4 regions of the Brevibacillus sp. IT-7CA2 genome follow, and region 2 is predicted to be linked to each of the others. Evidence: riboswitches for the same ligand, from Rfam matches in the RefSeq annotation. Region 2 holds a riboswitch; each other region holds the start of a gene.
The links. Region 2 has a riboswitch for S-adenosylmethionine ahead of ACM6JA_RS09245 (homoserine dehydrogenase). Riboswitches for the same ligand answer to the same signal wherever they lie in the genome.
Positions count from the first base shown of each region.

Region 1: linked by a shared signal. The riboswitch ahead of ACM6JA_RS23925 (pyridoxal phosphate-dependent aminotransferase) and the one ahead of ACM6JA_RS09245 (homoserine dehydrogenase) in region 2 are both predicted to bind S-adenosylmethionine.
Region 3: linked by a shared signal. The riboswitch ahead of ACM6JA_RS05400 (methionine ABC transporter ATP-binding protein) and the one ahead of ACM6JA_RS09245 (homoserine dehydrogenase) in region 2 are both predicted to bind S-adenosylmethionine.
Region 4: linked by a shared signal. The riboswitch ahead of ACM6JA_RS20545 (sugar ABC transporter substrate-binding protein) and the one ahead of ACM6JA_RS09245 (homoserine dehydrogenase) in region 2 are both predicted to bind S-adenosylmethionine.

Region 1 covers NZ_CATKQT010000051.1:69,892-73,719, forward strand. The annotation lists gene ACM6JA_RS23915 (PLP-dependent aminotransferase family protein) at 1-171, opposite strand, end outside; gene ACM6JA_RS23920 (hypothetical protein) at 367-837, opposite strand; gene ACM6JA_RS23925 (pyridoxal phosphate-dependent aminotransferase) at 989-2,170, opposite strand; SAM riboswitch class I at 2,254-2,368, opposite strand; gene ACM6JA_RS23930 (MFS transporter) at 2,430-3,686, opposite strand; gene moaC (cyclic pyranopterin monophosphate synthase MoaC) at 3,690-3,828, opposite strand, start outside.
Region 2 covers NZ_CATKQT010000011.1:564,759-568,586, reverse strand. The annotation lists gene ACM6JA_RS09260 (DinB family protein) at 1-433, shown strand, start outside; partial or broken gene ACM6JA_RS09255 (hypothetical protein) at 417-509, shown strand; cobalamin riboswitch at 699-905, shown strand; gene ACM6JA_RS09250 (hypothetical protein) at 1,064-1,198, shown strand; SAM riboswitch class I at 1,293-1,399, shown strand; SAM riboswitch class I at 1,466-1,577, shown strand; gene ACM6JA_RS09245 (homoserine dehydrogenase) at 1,663-2,928, shown strand; gene ACM6JA_RS09240 (CapA family protein) at 2,991-3,828, opposite strand, start outside.
Region 3 covers NZ_CATKQT010000008.1:58,921-62,748, reverse strand. The annotation lists gene ACM6JA_RS05410 (GerAB/ArcD/ProY family transporter) at 1-357, shown strand, start outside; gene ACM6JA_RS05405 (Ger(x)C family spore germination protein) at 357-1,517, shown strand; SAM riboswitch class I at 1,624-1,740, shown strand; gene ACM6JA_RS05400 (methionine ABC transporter ATP-binding protein) at 1,842-2,855, shown strand; gene ACM6JA_RS05395 (methionine ABC transporter permease) at 2,856-3,521, shown strand; gene ACM6JA_RS05390 (MetQ/NlpA family ABC transporter substrate-binding protein) at 3,581-3,828, shown strand, end outside.
Region 4 covers NZ_CATKQT010000044.1:185,285-189,112, forward strand. The annotation lists gene ACM6JA_RS20540 (ATP-binding protein) at 1-1,210, opposite strand, end outside; SAM riboswitch class I at 1,413-1,532, shown strand; gene ACM6JA_RS20545 (sugar ABC transporter substrate-binding protein) at 1,628-2,650, shown strand; gene ACM6JA_RS20550 (sugar ABC transporter ATP-binding protein) at 2,744-3,828, shown strand, end outside.

The DNA.
Region 1 (3,828 bases), on a different contig from region 2:
TTGTTCGAATGCGCGGTTGAACGCTTCGCGCATCTCTGCGATTGGAAAAGAATCCTCTGCTGGCAGTCCACCTGCGAGCGAGAGCACTTGATTGCCTTGGGTCAGCTTCAAGATTTCCCGGACAGCCGAGGAGGATAGTGCTTCAACAGATTTTGAAAATGAGTACTCCATGTTCCGTTCCCCCTTGATTTTGCTTATCCTTGTTTTATCACTCTCCCTCTCGTAAGTCCAATCCTTGGTAGCTATGAGCGGATAGGTTTTGACTATGTCGAGCGGTTGTTCAATCGTTAGTCTTCGCACACTGCATGCAAAAAACCCCTCTTCGTATCAAACGAAAAGGGGTCCATATGTATGGGCTATATCTTCCTAGGCGATGCGGAACACACGTGGTTTCTCTGTGTGTGGAAGAAAAGAGAGGTCTACATGCGTGGACGCTTCTTCCATGCCAATATCGCTTGCCAACAGCAATGCCTCTTCTTGGAAGGTCGGCGTACAGCTTCCTTCATTTAGTTCACAGAGACGCTTCAACCGCTTCAATCTCTCAGCGGATTTCTCCACTCTCATGCATTCGTTCGTTAGCTCACAAACGTTGACGTGACGTGCATCAGCGATCATGCTGATATCATTCACATGGACAATCAGTCTTTTGCCTTCTTCTGTAACAAATCCGATCGAGCAAAAATGCGCACCTGACATTTCCAAACGAGTGAGAACAGCATTGGCGTAAATTTCTCCCGTCCGCAAGCGAATCTGGCCTGCTTCAATGGCTCCGCCGATTTTTCGCTCGTTGGCGATCACCGTATACATATCCGTGTAACCGTTAATCTGATAGCGCATGGTACCCTCCCGCTCTTGCTGAGACTAATTATCATTAACAATGCCATCGTATAATGAAAATCATTATCTGTCAATAATGAGAATGATTTTTATTCTAGAAGAAAATAGCCACACTCCATTTGTATGGTAGTGTGGCCAAATTGCCTCGCTTTTATTTTGTTTTCGTAAACAACCCCAACCGCTCAATCCGTTGGACCGCTTCTGCGAGACGATCTTCATTGGATAACAAAGCCGCTCGCACATAACCCTCACCTGTCGGGCCAAAGCCATTTCCCGGCGCTACGACGACATGGGCTTTTTCCAAAAGCAGGTCAGAGAACTCCACGGAAGTGAAGCCACTTGGAACAGGAAGCCAAGCAAAAAACGAACCTTGAGATGGTGGTGCCTGCCAGCCAATCCGATGCAGATTGGAGTACAAGGCATTGCGGCGGCTTTCGTAAACAGCGACGAGATCGCGAACGCACTGCTGCGACTCCGTCATCGCTTTGGCTGCCGCCATCTGTACCGCTCCGAACAGACTGACGAAGTAATGGTCCTGAATGAGATTGATCAGACGAACCAGCTCGCGATTTCCTACCATGGCACCAACACGCCAGCCTGCCATGTTGTATGTTTTGGACAAGGTATAAAATTCTACGCCCACTTCTTTTGCTCCCGGAACCTGCATGAAGCTGACCGGCTTTTTCCCGTCATAGCTGATCGCCCCGTAGGCGAAGTCATGGCAGACGACGATTTCATGTTTTCGGGCAAAACGAATCGTTTCCTTATAAAACTCGAGTGGTGCGTTGACTGCTGTCGGATTGTTCGGATAGTTGAGAAACATCAGTTTCGCTCGATCCAAATCAGCTTGGGAGAGCTGGCTGTAGTCTGGCAAGAAATCATTTTCCGCCTTCAACGGCATCATGACCATCCGTCCGCCTACGACTGCAACCCCCGACCAATAATCCGGATAGCCTGGGTCTGGAACCAGTGCAACATCGCCTGCGTTCATGAGTACTTGGCAAATCTCTACGAGTCCGGTTTTGCTGCCGAACAATATCGCTACTTCTTCCTCCGGATCGAGGTCTACATCAAATTCTTGCTTATACCAATGAGCCACTGCCTGCTTCAGTTCCACGCGTCCCTGAAAAGGCGGATATTTGTGATGGAGTGGTTGTGCTGCTTGCGCCTGTAATTCTTCAATAATGTGCGGCGGTGTCGGCAGATCGGGATTGCCCTGCCCCAGGTTAATGACGTCATGGCCTTGCGCAATGACCTTGTTTACTTTTGCCACCAGGGTCGCAAAAAACTGGGTAGGGAGTCGATCAATCATGTCGGAGGGTTGAATACGCATCTTTCTTCCATTCCTTTCTTGGGCCCAATACAATAAAACCCCCTTTTTCCATACAGAAAAAGGGGGAGATCAGCTTGGTCACGTCCTTATCTGTCAGGAAAAAATCCTGCTGGAATTGGCACAGCATCTGTCCATCACATGGAACAGATCCGCTGCCGGGCTTCATAGGGCCAGTCCCTCCACCTCTCTGAATAAGTCAAACACACGGAATATACTGTTTTTTCGTCTATATCATACTAACTTGAGCACGCAAATCGTGTCAAGATGCTTGATTCTGTACCGGCACTTGATGCCTTCTTTCCTGAAAAGAGGTGTGGAAGGCAAAGAATGCGACAGACAACAGACACAAGCCTGCCATCACGAACAATAGTCCCTGCGCATGAATCGATTGGAAAATGATGGCGCCGAGCAGTGGTCCGAGCATCCGCCCTGCTGATCCAGTTCCTGCAATCAGACCTTGAATGAAGCCTTCTCGTCCCTCTGGCGTAAACTGTGCAGCTACTGCCGGTACCGCTGGCCACACGAGCATTTCTCCTAGCGTCATGACGAACATGCCTGCCACAAAGCCTGCATAAACCGTTGATTGCGACAGAATCAGCATCGACAAGGCAAAAATATAAGCGCCCAAGAGCATTTGTGCTTTTAGCGTACGGGCAAAGCGTCGAATGACCCACGCAATCAATGGTTGACCAAACAGGATCAAACCTCCGTTCAGCGTCCACAACAGACTGTATTGACGGAGTGAAATGCCCAGGGATTGCATGTAGGTCGACAGCACCGTCGTCCATTGTACATAGACAATCCAGCTAATTAATAGCCCCCCGCATAATAGCAGCAATGCTCCCCAAACAACCTTTGGCTCTTGACGTGGTAGTTGCAGCGCATCACCAGTTGCTTGCTCAGACATACTTTGTCCAGTCGTCGAGTTTTCACGTTGTTGTTCTAGCATTTTTAACTGACGCGGCAAAATGAGCATGAACATGGCGAGCACAATCACTTGCGAAATCGCATTACCGAAAAACGTCCAGGCAAACGAAACACTTGCCAGGAAGCCGCCCAGCGCAGAACCGGCAGCTACCCCCACATTGAGAGAGACATATATCAGATTGATTCCTTTCCGTCCTCCGTCCGGCCATAACACTACTGCCAGTGCATTCATCACAGGAGAAAGTGTTCCGTAAAACAGTCCATTCAGCAGAAGCAAGACAACATAAATCGTAAAATCTTGCGTAACACCTAAGCCGATCGATATCAGAATAACACCGATGGATCCGACAATGATGGTGCGCATTTTTCCCCAGCGGTCAAACATCATCCCGCCGACAATACTCCCGATCAAGAATGCGCCTTGATTTAAAAGCAACAAGAAGCCGGCTACAGTCAGCGGCTTTCCGAGATGGTTGTGAATATAGATCGTGACTAGCGGCCAAATACACGCCATTCCTGTAGAAAAAATGACGGCAGCAATCGCCAATAAACGAATGCTGCTCGGATAGGATTCCCACTTTTGCCTCATGGCTTACTTCTCTCCCCGATGGAAATCGCCGCTTTTTCCGCCTGTTTTGGATTGCAGACTAGTTGGACCGATTATCATTTCTTTATCCATGGCTTTGCACATGTCATACACCGTCAAAGCCGCTACGCTGACAGCGGTCAAC
Region 2 (3,828 bases):
GATCCTCACACAACAAGGCGAGAAGCAAGTCGCGTTATTTTCGTCACTTGCGCCCGAGCAAATGGATTATCGGTATGCACCAGGCAAATGGACGGTAAAAGAGGTTTTGGGTCATCTCGTCGATACAGAACGCATCATGAGCTATCGCTTGCTGAGAATCGCGAGAGGAGATCAGACACCCCTCGTCGGCTTTGATGAAAATGCTTTTGTAGAACACGGGTGTTTTCACCTAAGAGACCTCTCTGATTTATTGGAAGAGTATAAGGCTGTGCGGGCTTCCACCATCGCGCAGGTGCGAGGAATCTCTCCAGAAGCGTGGTTGCGTACAGGACTTGTCAACGGAAACAAGCTATCTGCAAGGACGTTGGCCTATGTGATTGCTGGACATGAAGCTCACCACACTACGATTTTGAAAGATCGGTATTTGGGGTAGGTCAGAGCCTCTCCTCGTTTGTCGGCAACAGCTGGACGAATATTTTTCCGGCAAGAGACAGTCCTTTTCTGTTCCCCTGTGGATGAAAGGGACAGACTTTCAGAAAACAGTCTGGCACACATTGACCACCATTCCCTATGCGCACAAGATTACATACACGGAGCTAACCGCGTTAATTGGGAAGGAAAATGCAGTGAGGGCAGTTGGGAATGCCAACGGAAAAAATCGACTGAACATCATCGTGCCATGTCACAGAATTATAGGAGCAAACGGGAGTTTAACAGGCTATTCGGGTGGCTTGTGGCGAAAGGAATGGCTCCTGGCCCACGAACAATGTTCGCAAAACACGGTCCCGCCACTGTAAGAGGGAGTCAGCGTCCAATAAGCCACTGGTCTATCAATATAGACGGGGAAGGCGACGCTAGATGATGAACCCAAAGTCAGGAGACCTGCCTGTTTCGACAACACTGATAGACCTACGGGAGATAGGGAGGTGTTAGAGATGGCTTGCGAAAAACAGCGAGTAGACAAGTACGTCCCTCCTTTTCTGGCATTTTCTAACGATCGTCACGGTCGAGTAGAAAATGCTCTTTTTATTTTGGGTAGGATAAAAGAAGAGGAGGGTGTGCGATGATGCAACTTTTTATTTGCCAATGGTGCGGATATGTCGAGGAAAAAGAGCTGCCCGAGGAATGCCAGGAGTGCGTGTTTCATTGCACTTGCTGCAGTATGGAAGAGGTAGAAAGCCTGTTCACCTACACCTGAAAGCCTGACCAAATCAGCTTGCAATCAGAAAAGAAAGAATTTTGTTGACGCTTGCCTTGGAATTTCTTAGAATAAAGCTCAACAGCATAAATAGTTCTTATCCAGAGAGGTGGAGGGTCTGGCCCGATGAAGCCCGGCAACCGTTGCATATTGCGACAAGGTGCCAATTCCTGCGAGACGTTTCGTCTCGAAAGATAAGAAGCGGGTTACTCGATTAGTAGGTGAACCTTCTTCTTAGCGAAGAAGGTTTTTTTCAATTTCATATTTTCTTTATCCAGAGAGGTGGAGGGACTGGCCCGATGAAGCCCGGCAACCGTCACGCATGTTTTGTGACAAGGTGCCAATTCCTGCAGGACATATACGTCCTGGGAGATAAGGAGGGGAGCAGTAGCTGCTAACAAGCCTTCTTCTTATCGAAGATGGCTTTTCTTTTTATCTAAAATTCGGGGTATGGGGTGGTCAGGATGAGTGTAGAAGTGGTACGCGTGGGATTATTGGGATTGGGAACAGTGGGTGGAGGCGTAATCAAAACGATCCGTTCGCAGCAGGAGAAGCTGGCTTCTCGTCTGGGTAAACGAATTGAGATCGTCAAGGCATTGGTGCGTGACTCGGAAAAAGAGCGGGCGGTTCATATCGACCCGGCATTACTGACAACAGACTTTGAGGATGTATTGAGCAGCGATGTGGATATCGTGGTGGAGGTCATGGGCGGTGTAGAACCTACCTATGACTACGTCCGTGCTTTGATCGAAAAGGGCTGCCATGTAGTAACTGCCAACAAAGAACTCCTGGCGAAAAAAGGAACGGAGCTAGTCGATTTGGCAAATCAGCATCAAGTGCATCTTGCCTATGAAGCGAGTGTGGCAGGGGGCATCCCGATCTTGAGCGTGCTCCGGCAGTTCCTACGCACGAACGATATTCAAGGCGTTCGCGGTATTCTTAACGGAACAACGAACTTCATTTTGACGAAAATGGAGGCAGAGCAGCTCTCTTACCAGGAGGTGCTCAAGCAAGCGCAGGAGCTGGGCTATGCGGAAGCGGACCCTCGTTCGGATGTAGAAGGCTTTGATGCTATGTACAAATTGTATATCTTGGCACAGCTTGTTTACGGAGAATCGCTGCCTTTAGCAGATGTTGTTCGCAGAGGAATTGCAGATTTGTCAGCAGGTCACATTCGGATTGCTAGCGAGCTGGGGTACCGGATCAAGCTGATCGCGCAGGCCTATCAAGCTGAGAAAGGAATTCGCCTATCAGTTGAACCAACCATGCTTCCGCTGAGCCATCCGTTGGCACAAATCCACGACGCGTTTAATGCTGTCCAGCTATCCGGCAACATCGTGGGAGACTTGTTGTTTACAGGAAGAGGGGCAGGAGAGCTCCCTACAGCAAGTGCAGTCGTGGAGGATTTGGCCTATTTATTGACACAGCCATTCACACCACATCCTACCTGGAAAGAAAAAACGGCCGACAAAGCTGGAGGCACGGTAAACTCGGCAGAACACGTCCTATGTTACCTTGAGGGCTCATGTCATACTGCTACGCCAGATCGTGTCCTGCATTTCCTTCAGCAGGCAGGAGTCAACGTGCATAAACTAAAAGTCCAATTCGACTTGGGAGGCGTCTTGCGCGCAGGTTTGATCGTGACAGGAATCAGTGAAGAGCACGAGTCCCTATTGAAAAATGATTTCGGCTTAGAAGTGCGCTGCTTCCCCATTATCGAATCTGCGTAAGTAAGAGGAATCATATGAAGAAAAGCCGTATTTCTAGTTACCTGGAAACACGGCTTCTTTTGTCAGGGGGCAGTCTCCACCGCTTTTGCACGCGGCTGTATACGCCCGTCACTTTGTATGTCGACACTCTCAGAAATGGATTCAATGCGTTTTAGCAGGGCAGCGCCGTTGCTTTCATTCATGGGTACAGCTTGTCCCAATTCTGCGTGAAACGGAAGCATCGTCAGCTCACAATCACCGCTTTTCGTACAGTTTGCTTGCAGGACCATCGTTTCCCAAGTCTTGGGTTCGTTTGATCGTGTGAAAATGAAATTGCCGAGACTGTACGCAATCCATTTGTCGTTGTATCGTTCAAAACCTTGAAGTACGTGGGGATGACCGCCGACAATCAAATCTGCACCAGCATCGATGTAGGCACGAGACAACTCTTTTTGATGATCGACAGGATAATCAGCGCGTTCCTTGCCCCAGTGTGCAATCACCACGACGAGATCCGCTTGGTTGTTCGCATCTTGGATCGCTTTTACTGCTAGCGTAGGATCATAGGAAGCGGCCATACCTGGCTGGGAATCCCCCGCATACCAGCTCGTTTCGGGAATGACCCTGCTGAAGCCGAGAATCGCGATCTTGATGCCGTTCTTTTCTATGAATACAGGTGAATAGGCACGGCTGGCATCCTTACCTGCGCCGACGTATTCAATCCGGTTTTCGTCTAAAGCGTCAAAGGTATCCAGCAATCCCGGAACTCCTTGATCCATGGAGTGATTATTGGCGAGATTCACCACATCAATCCCAGCGTTTTTCATGGCAGGAACAGCAAGTGGCGACGACTTGTAGACATACGCCTTGTTCTGTGCAGCAACTCCTGTCTCGGTGATCGGCGTCTCCAAATTGGCAATC
Region 3 (3,828 bases), on a different contig from region 2:
CTCAATCTGCACAAGATGGTGTACCTCCCCGTTCTGGAAAGGTTCGAGCTGGTTGTCATTTCTTTGTGGCTCATCGTCATCTTGCCCAATATTATGTTGTATTTGTGGTGCTCTGCACGTGGACTCAAACGCCTCTTCGGATTCAACTTGCGAACATCGTTGAATTGGATTATGCCCCTGATCTATATTACTTCATTGACGGTGTTTACAAGGCTGGAGATGAATATGATCAATGATTGGTATGGGACAACGAGTATGTATGTTGCATTCCTGTACCCCTATTTTTTGTACATCATGGTTCTACTAAAGCAGCGAACGCAACCGACGAAATCGACGAGCAAAGGGGAAAGTGCCTGATGCGACATGATCGAAAATACGCGATGCCCTTGTTGAAGCGGTTTTTGGTGCTGTGGTGTTCGGGCATCTTGATTGTAACAGGCTGCTCGGATCGGCAAATTTTCGATGAGACAGGACTTGCAACGGCTGTCGGCTATGATCTGTTGAAAGATAGCAAAATTCGTGGGACGTCTGTCATGCCTTCCATTAATCCAGAGGCAAGGCATAAGATACAGATCTTATCAGCCACAGGGGAAACCAGCAAAGGAATCCGGGATAAGATGAATTTGCAATCAGATAAAAGAGTATTGGGTGGGCAAATTCGTGTTGCCCTCTACAGTGAATACTTTGCAAAGCAGGGACTTGGCAGCATCATTGACACGTTGTATCGGGACTCGTCCCTTTCTAGCAGGATTTATCTTTGTGTGTTTGCAGGCGAAACATATGATATGCTGACGTATCCTTATTCAGAACAAGGGAATATTGGAATCTACCTGTATCGTTTGATTGAGCAAAATATCCGTGGGGAAAAAATTCCTTCTTCGACCATGCATGAGTTTTTCCGGGCTTACTATGAAAAAGGAATCGACCCGGTCATGCCGTACATAGAAAGAAAGGGAAATGAACTGAAAATCAAAGGCATCGCCTTATTCAAAGGTGATCGTTATGTGTCATGGGTTACACCCAAGGAAGCCTTTCTACTCAAACTTATCAAGGGAAAGTTCCGCATCGGCAGCTATGATACTTCTGTTCCTGCTGCTATTTTTGGGGAGTCACTAAAAAACCACAACAGCAAAAAAGACCAAGTGCAGCTCGTTTTCGATACAATTTCCAGCCATTCGAAAATCAAACTAAGCCAAGTATCCCCACCGATCTTCGATATTCATGTCAAGTTGCATGCTCGAATTTTGGAGTTAACCATCCCGCTAAAGCTAGAAAATGCCAAGTTGATGAAAATTATGGAACATGGCCTGGAGAAAGAGCTTGAAAAAGAATTGCATAAACTGATAAGCAAACTGAAGAGCCTCGATGTTGACCCAATTGGCTTCGGCTCGATCTATCGTTCAGAGAAAAGAGGAATGGCCAACATGACGCAGGCTGAATGGCGAAAGATGTTTCAGGATGCAACGTTTCGCTTCCACGTAAAGTCAAAAATCATCCGCAACGGCGTCATGGATTAAAAAACTTTTCCTTCTATTACTATTGACGTGATATTTCCGAAAAGGATATAATCCGTTTTGTATCATCATGAAATAGAAAAGACGAACATAATATACGTAGATATCTTTCTTATCAAGAGAGGCGGAGGGACAGGCCCTATGAAGCCCGGCAGCCGGTTCATTTTCGGATGAACGTCGCGGTGCCAATTCCTACAAGATTGTTTGGATCTTGTATAGATGAGAAGGGTGGATGCGAACGTATAACATTGCGTTGCAGCCCCTTTTTCGTTTATGAAAAAAGGGGTTTTCTGATTTTATTTAGATTGTGGTCGGGAGGTGGATGCGTTGATCCAACTGCGTCATTTGCATAAAAGCTATCAAGTACAAGGTAAAACCATCCCAGCATTAACGGGGATCGACCTTTCCATAGAGCAAGGAGAAATATACGGGATTATCGGACACTCTGGTGCAGGTAAAAGTACGTTGATCCGGTGCATCAATTTGCTGGAGCGCCCAACTTCAGGGGAAGTTATTGTGGACGGCGTCGATTTGACAAAGCTGGCTGAAGGGAAGCTGCAAGAAAAGCGCCGCTCAATCGGCATGATTTTTCAGCACTTCAACTTGCTGTCTTCTTCGACAGTCGGCGAAAATGTCGCTTTTCCGCTCAAGCTGGCCAAGCGTCCGAAGGCAGAGATTGATAAGAAAGTAAACGAGCTGCTGAAGCTGGTTGGCTTGGAGGCACATAAGGACAAATATCCGTCCCAGCTGTCTGGCGGACAGAAGCAGCGTGTCGGAATCGCCCGGGCGCTCGCGAATGATCCAAAAGTGCTGCTCTGTGACGAAGCTACATCGGCTCTCGATCCGCAGACGACGAACTCCATTCTGGCACTGCTTTTGGATATCAACCGCAAGCTGGGCTTGACCATTGTGCTGATTACCCACGAGATGCACGTCATTCGCTCCATTTGTGATCGTGTCGGCGTGATTGATGGAGGAAAGATCGTCGAGTCGGGTAACGTACTGGACGTATTCCTTCGTCCGAAGCATCCAACGACACAAGAATTCGTGGAACAAGTAGCGGATTCTACAGAACTGCGCGAAGCAGTTGAGCACGAAAAGGCTTCGGGGATCCGCACCATTGCTCGTGTCACCTTCCTCGGAGAAAAAACGTACCAGCCGATCCTGTTCCAAACGATGCAAGAGACCGGCACGGTGTTCAGCATTTTGCAGGGAACGATCTCCCGCATGAAGGATACGCCGTATGGTCAGTTGGTGATCGAGCTGGAAGGCGATGTTGCACAGAATCAAAAGACCATTGAGACGCTGCGCCAACGTGGCTTGGAAGTAGAGGTGATATAAATGGACTGGACATTCGAGAATGTGGATTGGGCTGAAATCGGCGTAGGTACGATGGACACGCTCACGATGCTCGGCTTTTCCACCCTGTTTACCGTCCTGATTGGTTTGCCGTTGGGAATCATTCTGTTTTTGACTTCACGCGGACAGCTTCTGCAAAACCGCACTTTTTATACGATCGCATCATTCGTTGTCAACGTATTGCGTTCGGTACCGTTTATCATTTTGATGATCTTGCTGATTCCTGTGACGAAAATGATCGTAGGAACTTCACTCGGCGTACTTGGTGCCATTCCGCCGCTCGTATTTGGTGCCGCTCCGTTTTTCGCGCGTTTGGTGGAAACATCTCTGCGTGAGATTGATAAAGGCGTGATTGAGGCTGCACAATCTATGGGGGCTTCCAATTGGCAGATCGTCTGGAATGTCCTTTTGCCAGAGTCTAGATCTGGACTGATTGCGGGTATTACGATCACGACGGTTACGCTGGTCTCCTATACAGCGATGTCTGGGGTAATTGGCGGTGGTGGTTTGGGTGACTTGGCGATTCGATACGGATACCAACGTTTCCAAACCGATGTCATGATTGTGACTGTTGTTATTTTGCTGGTGATGGTACAGATCTTACAATCGCTGGGGGACCGTCTGGTTCTTAAGTTCAGCCGTAAGTAGGATTTTTCCATATAAGTTATCAAAGAATAAGACAAATACAAGCAAGGGGGAAATCATTCATGAAAAAGCTAGTCGTATCTGTACTTTCTACTGTATTGGCATTTTCTTTGGCAGCTTGCGGAGGCAAAACCGAAACAGCACCTGCTCCAGCTGAAGGCGGCGCACAAGGCGGACAACAGGAAGTAACATTGAAGGTAGGCGCTTCTCCCGTTCCACACGCAGCAATCTTGAAATTCGTTCAACCAAAACTGAAAGAACAAGGCGTGAACCTGGAAATTAAAGAGTTCACCGATTATGTACAACCTAA
Region 4 (3,828 bases), on a different contig from region 2:
CTCGTGGTTTGCTTGATACATTGACCGTTCCGCCAATTGCATGGATGACATGATAGGAATACGTCAATCCAAGACCGGTCCCAGTTGTTTTCGTAGAAAAGTAAATCGTTCCGAGGCGGCTGATCTGTCCTGCATCCATACCGATACCGTTATCCTTGATGACCAACACGGCTTTGTTTCGCTCGATGAGCAAGTCCAGGGAGACTTTTCCGTCCGAAATATCCGAGCATGCCTCGATGGCATTTTTGATGAAATTCACCAACACTTGCTTGAACTCGTCTGGATTGGCTTTGATCGTCACAGGTCTCTCAAAGTCTTGCAGCGTAAGCTCCACGTTATGCATATTGGCAAAAGGGAGCATCACTTCGCGGATAGCATGAAGATGCTCGCTCATATTAATAATCTCATGCCGTTCCTTTAGCGGCTTGGAAATCGCAAGGTACTCGGTCAAAATGGCTTCTGTCCGTTGGACTTCATCGAGACTGATACGAATGTATTGATCGACTTTTACCAAATTTTCCGGACATTCCTGTATTAATTTCAAGAAGCCTTTGACTGCTGTCAGCGGATTGCGAACCTCGTGTGCGAGCGATGCAGCAACATGGCTCATCGTCTGGATTTTTTCGTTTTGCGCGTGGCGAATAAACAGCTCTTTATCCGAAACGCATTTGCTGAAAAGCGACATTAATAACCAGAGGCCGAAAAAGTTTTGAATAGGAATCACCATGGTGTAGTAAACGAGGTGTTGAGTTACATACGTGGGAAAAAAGTAATAAGTAGTCCCTAAAGCAACCGTAGAAAAAATCGCACTCGTCATAAAAAGATACAGTGTTTTCCGATAACTGGCTTTGTAGTGTCGATACAAAAAGAGTGACAAGACAAAATTGACTGTAAGGATCAGCATCGCAACCCATGTTCCTTCGCCACCTAGGTAGTACCGATAAACCAAGGCTTCAATCAGAAGGAGCAAGGCAATCTCGATTCCGCCATAAACCAGTCCGAAAAGAATGATGACATGTCGGATATCAAAAAACATGCCATTCGTGACACTCGGGGCGAAGGTCATCGCGAGAAACATGCAAGCTGAGCTAATGATGACAATAAAGGAACGGCTGTAGTTCCGCATTTTGTCACGGTAATAAATGTTGAAAAACACAAACGGGATAATGGCGAAAAACCATTGAAGAATGACTTCTTTTAATAGACTCATGTAGCATCCCCATCGCAAATATTTGCTAGGCTTGTATCAATCTACGATAATTCGACAAGACACAACAAAATCCCTCTTGATGTTACAGAAGAAACTGGAATATTTATCAAGAAAATTCTTTCGGTAAACCCAGTTGACAGATAGGTAATTGCCAGATTATATTCTGTATATACTTATACAAACGTTTTGAAAATAGAAACTACTCTTATCAAGAGAAGGCTGAGGGAATGGCCCTATGAAGCCCGGCAACCTAGCACGAGAGATTACGTTCTTTCGAGCCAAGGTGCTAACTCCAACAGGTAGAATACCTGACAGATAAGAGGCGAGAATCTTGTCGATTTTTGTCCTCTTTCTCTGTGAAAGAGGATTTTTTGCTTTTCTCAAAAGTTTTGTAAAAGAAAAAGGGGGAGCATCTCAATGAAAAAGAAACTCGGTCTGATCACATCACTTGTTTTGGCAGCATCTGTTCTTGTGACGGCATGCGGCAGCGGGGCAACAACCGGAACCGGCAGCACAAACGGCGGTGCTTCGGGAGAGAAGGCAAAGAGAATCGCATTGATCATGCGTCAAAACGTAGGGACATTCTCCGCACAATACATTAATGGTGTGAAGACAGAGGTGGAGAAAAACGGCGGCGAGTTGACCGTATTCAACGCAGATACTGATCTGGCAAAAATGGCGTCCAACCTCGATGCGGCTGTGAATCAAAAGTTTGATGGCATTCTGATCGACCATGGTACGGCGGAAGCGTTGCAGCAGGGTACGCAAAAGGCCGTGGATAAAAAAATCCCGGTCGTCCTGTTTGATACAGACATCAACATTCCGGGTGTGCCAGTTGTGGCGCAGGATGACAACAAGTTGGCAGAGCTGAGCCTGGAGAAGCTGGCGGCAGATACAAACGGCAAAGGCAGCATCGTAAAAATTTGGGTAGCTGGCTTTGCGCCTATGGAAAAACGCCAAGTGACGTATGAAGCTTTCCAGAAGAAATACCCGGACATAAAAGAGATTGCGGCATTCGGTTCTGCTACCAACAATACGGCACTCGATACACAAACGCAGATGGAAGCGATCTTGAAAAAGTATCCGAATAAAGGCGACATCACAGCAGTATGGGCGGCATGGGATGAATTTGCCAAAGGGGCGACACGTGCCATCCAGCAAGCAGGCCGTACGGAAATCAAAGTATACTCCATCGATTTGAGCGATGAGGATCTGCAAATGATCCAGACGGAAAACTCTCCGTGGGCAGCGACGGCAGCAGTAGACCCATCCAATATCGGACGCATTCATGCGCAAACCGTGTTCCAAAAAATCAAAGGCGAGCAAGTGCCAGACAACGTGAAGCTGAATCCAGTGCTGGTGAAACAGGAAGACCTGCCGAAGGATAAGAAAGTAACGATGGGCGACCTGTCCCAATACGTACAAGAGTGGGGCAAGTAAGAACCAAATTGGCTTTTCCCGTTGATCTGTATCCGTCAACGGGATTTTTCCTTATAGAGGTTGGAACACGCAGGTAAACAGGAGGTGTGAAAAATGTCCACATTGCAGATGAAAGGGATGGCGAAGCAGTTTTCTGGGGTTCCTGCCCTGCGATCCGTCGATTTTGAGGTGCGCGCAGGAGAGGTTCACGCACTCCTCGGTGCCAATGGCGCAGGAAAGAGTACCCTGATGAAAATCCTCACGGGAGCGTATCAGGCAGATGGCGGTACGATCACCATCGATGGACAGGCCGTGACGATCAATTCGCCGCAGGACGCCAAAGCACAGGGCATTCAATGTGTATATCAGGAAGTGGACACCGCCTTGATCCCGTATTTGAGCGTCGGTGAAAACGTATTGGCGGACCAGCTCGTCCAGGCGAAAACCAAGGGACTGATCAACTGGCAGAGCTTGTACAACGAAACGGAGCAGATTTTAAAAAACTTCGGCTTTTCCATTCCGGTGAGGATGATCGTCGAAGAATGTACGCTGTCGGAAAAGCAATTGATTTTGATTGCACGGGCTACCGTTCAAAAGGCGAAGTACGTCATTTTTGATGAACCGACAGCGCCGTTGAGCACGAAGGAGAGCGAACGGCTGTTTCAAATCATTGCGCAGTTGAAAAAAACAGGAGTTGGGATCATTTATATCTCCCATCGCCTGCCGGAAATCTTTGAAATCTGTGATCGAATCACCATCATGCGCGATGGACAGCATGTCGTGACCACAGACACGGCGAGGACCAATATGGATGAAGTGATCGCGAACATGCTGGGCAAAAGCTTCGACGAGGAGTTCCCGAAGCTTGCAGTGCCGATTGGCGAAACGATTTTTGAGGCGTCAGGAGTGGCTGGCGGCAAAGTACGCGGAGTCGACTTGAAGGTTCGCGAGGGAGAGATCGTGGGTGTCGTCGGTCTGGTTGGGGCAGGGAAGACTGAGCTCGCCCGATTGCTCTTCGGTGCGGATGAGGCAAAGGCTGGTGCCGTTCGATTGCATGGATCAGGTATCCAACTGCGCTCGCCAAAAGACGCCGTCGATGCAGGAATCGTACTCGTCCCAGAGGAAAGACGCAAGGAAGGAATTTTCGTAGAGGAGTCTGTGCAGAACAATCTGTCTGTCGCCTCGTTGAAAAAGAAGTC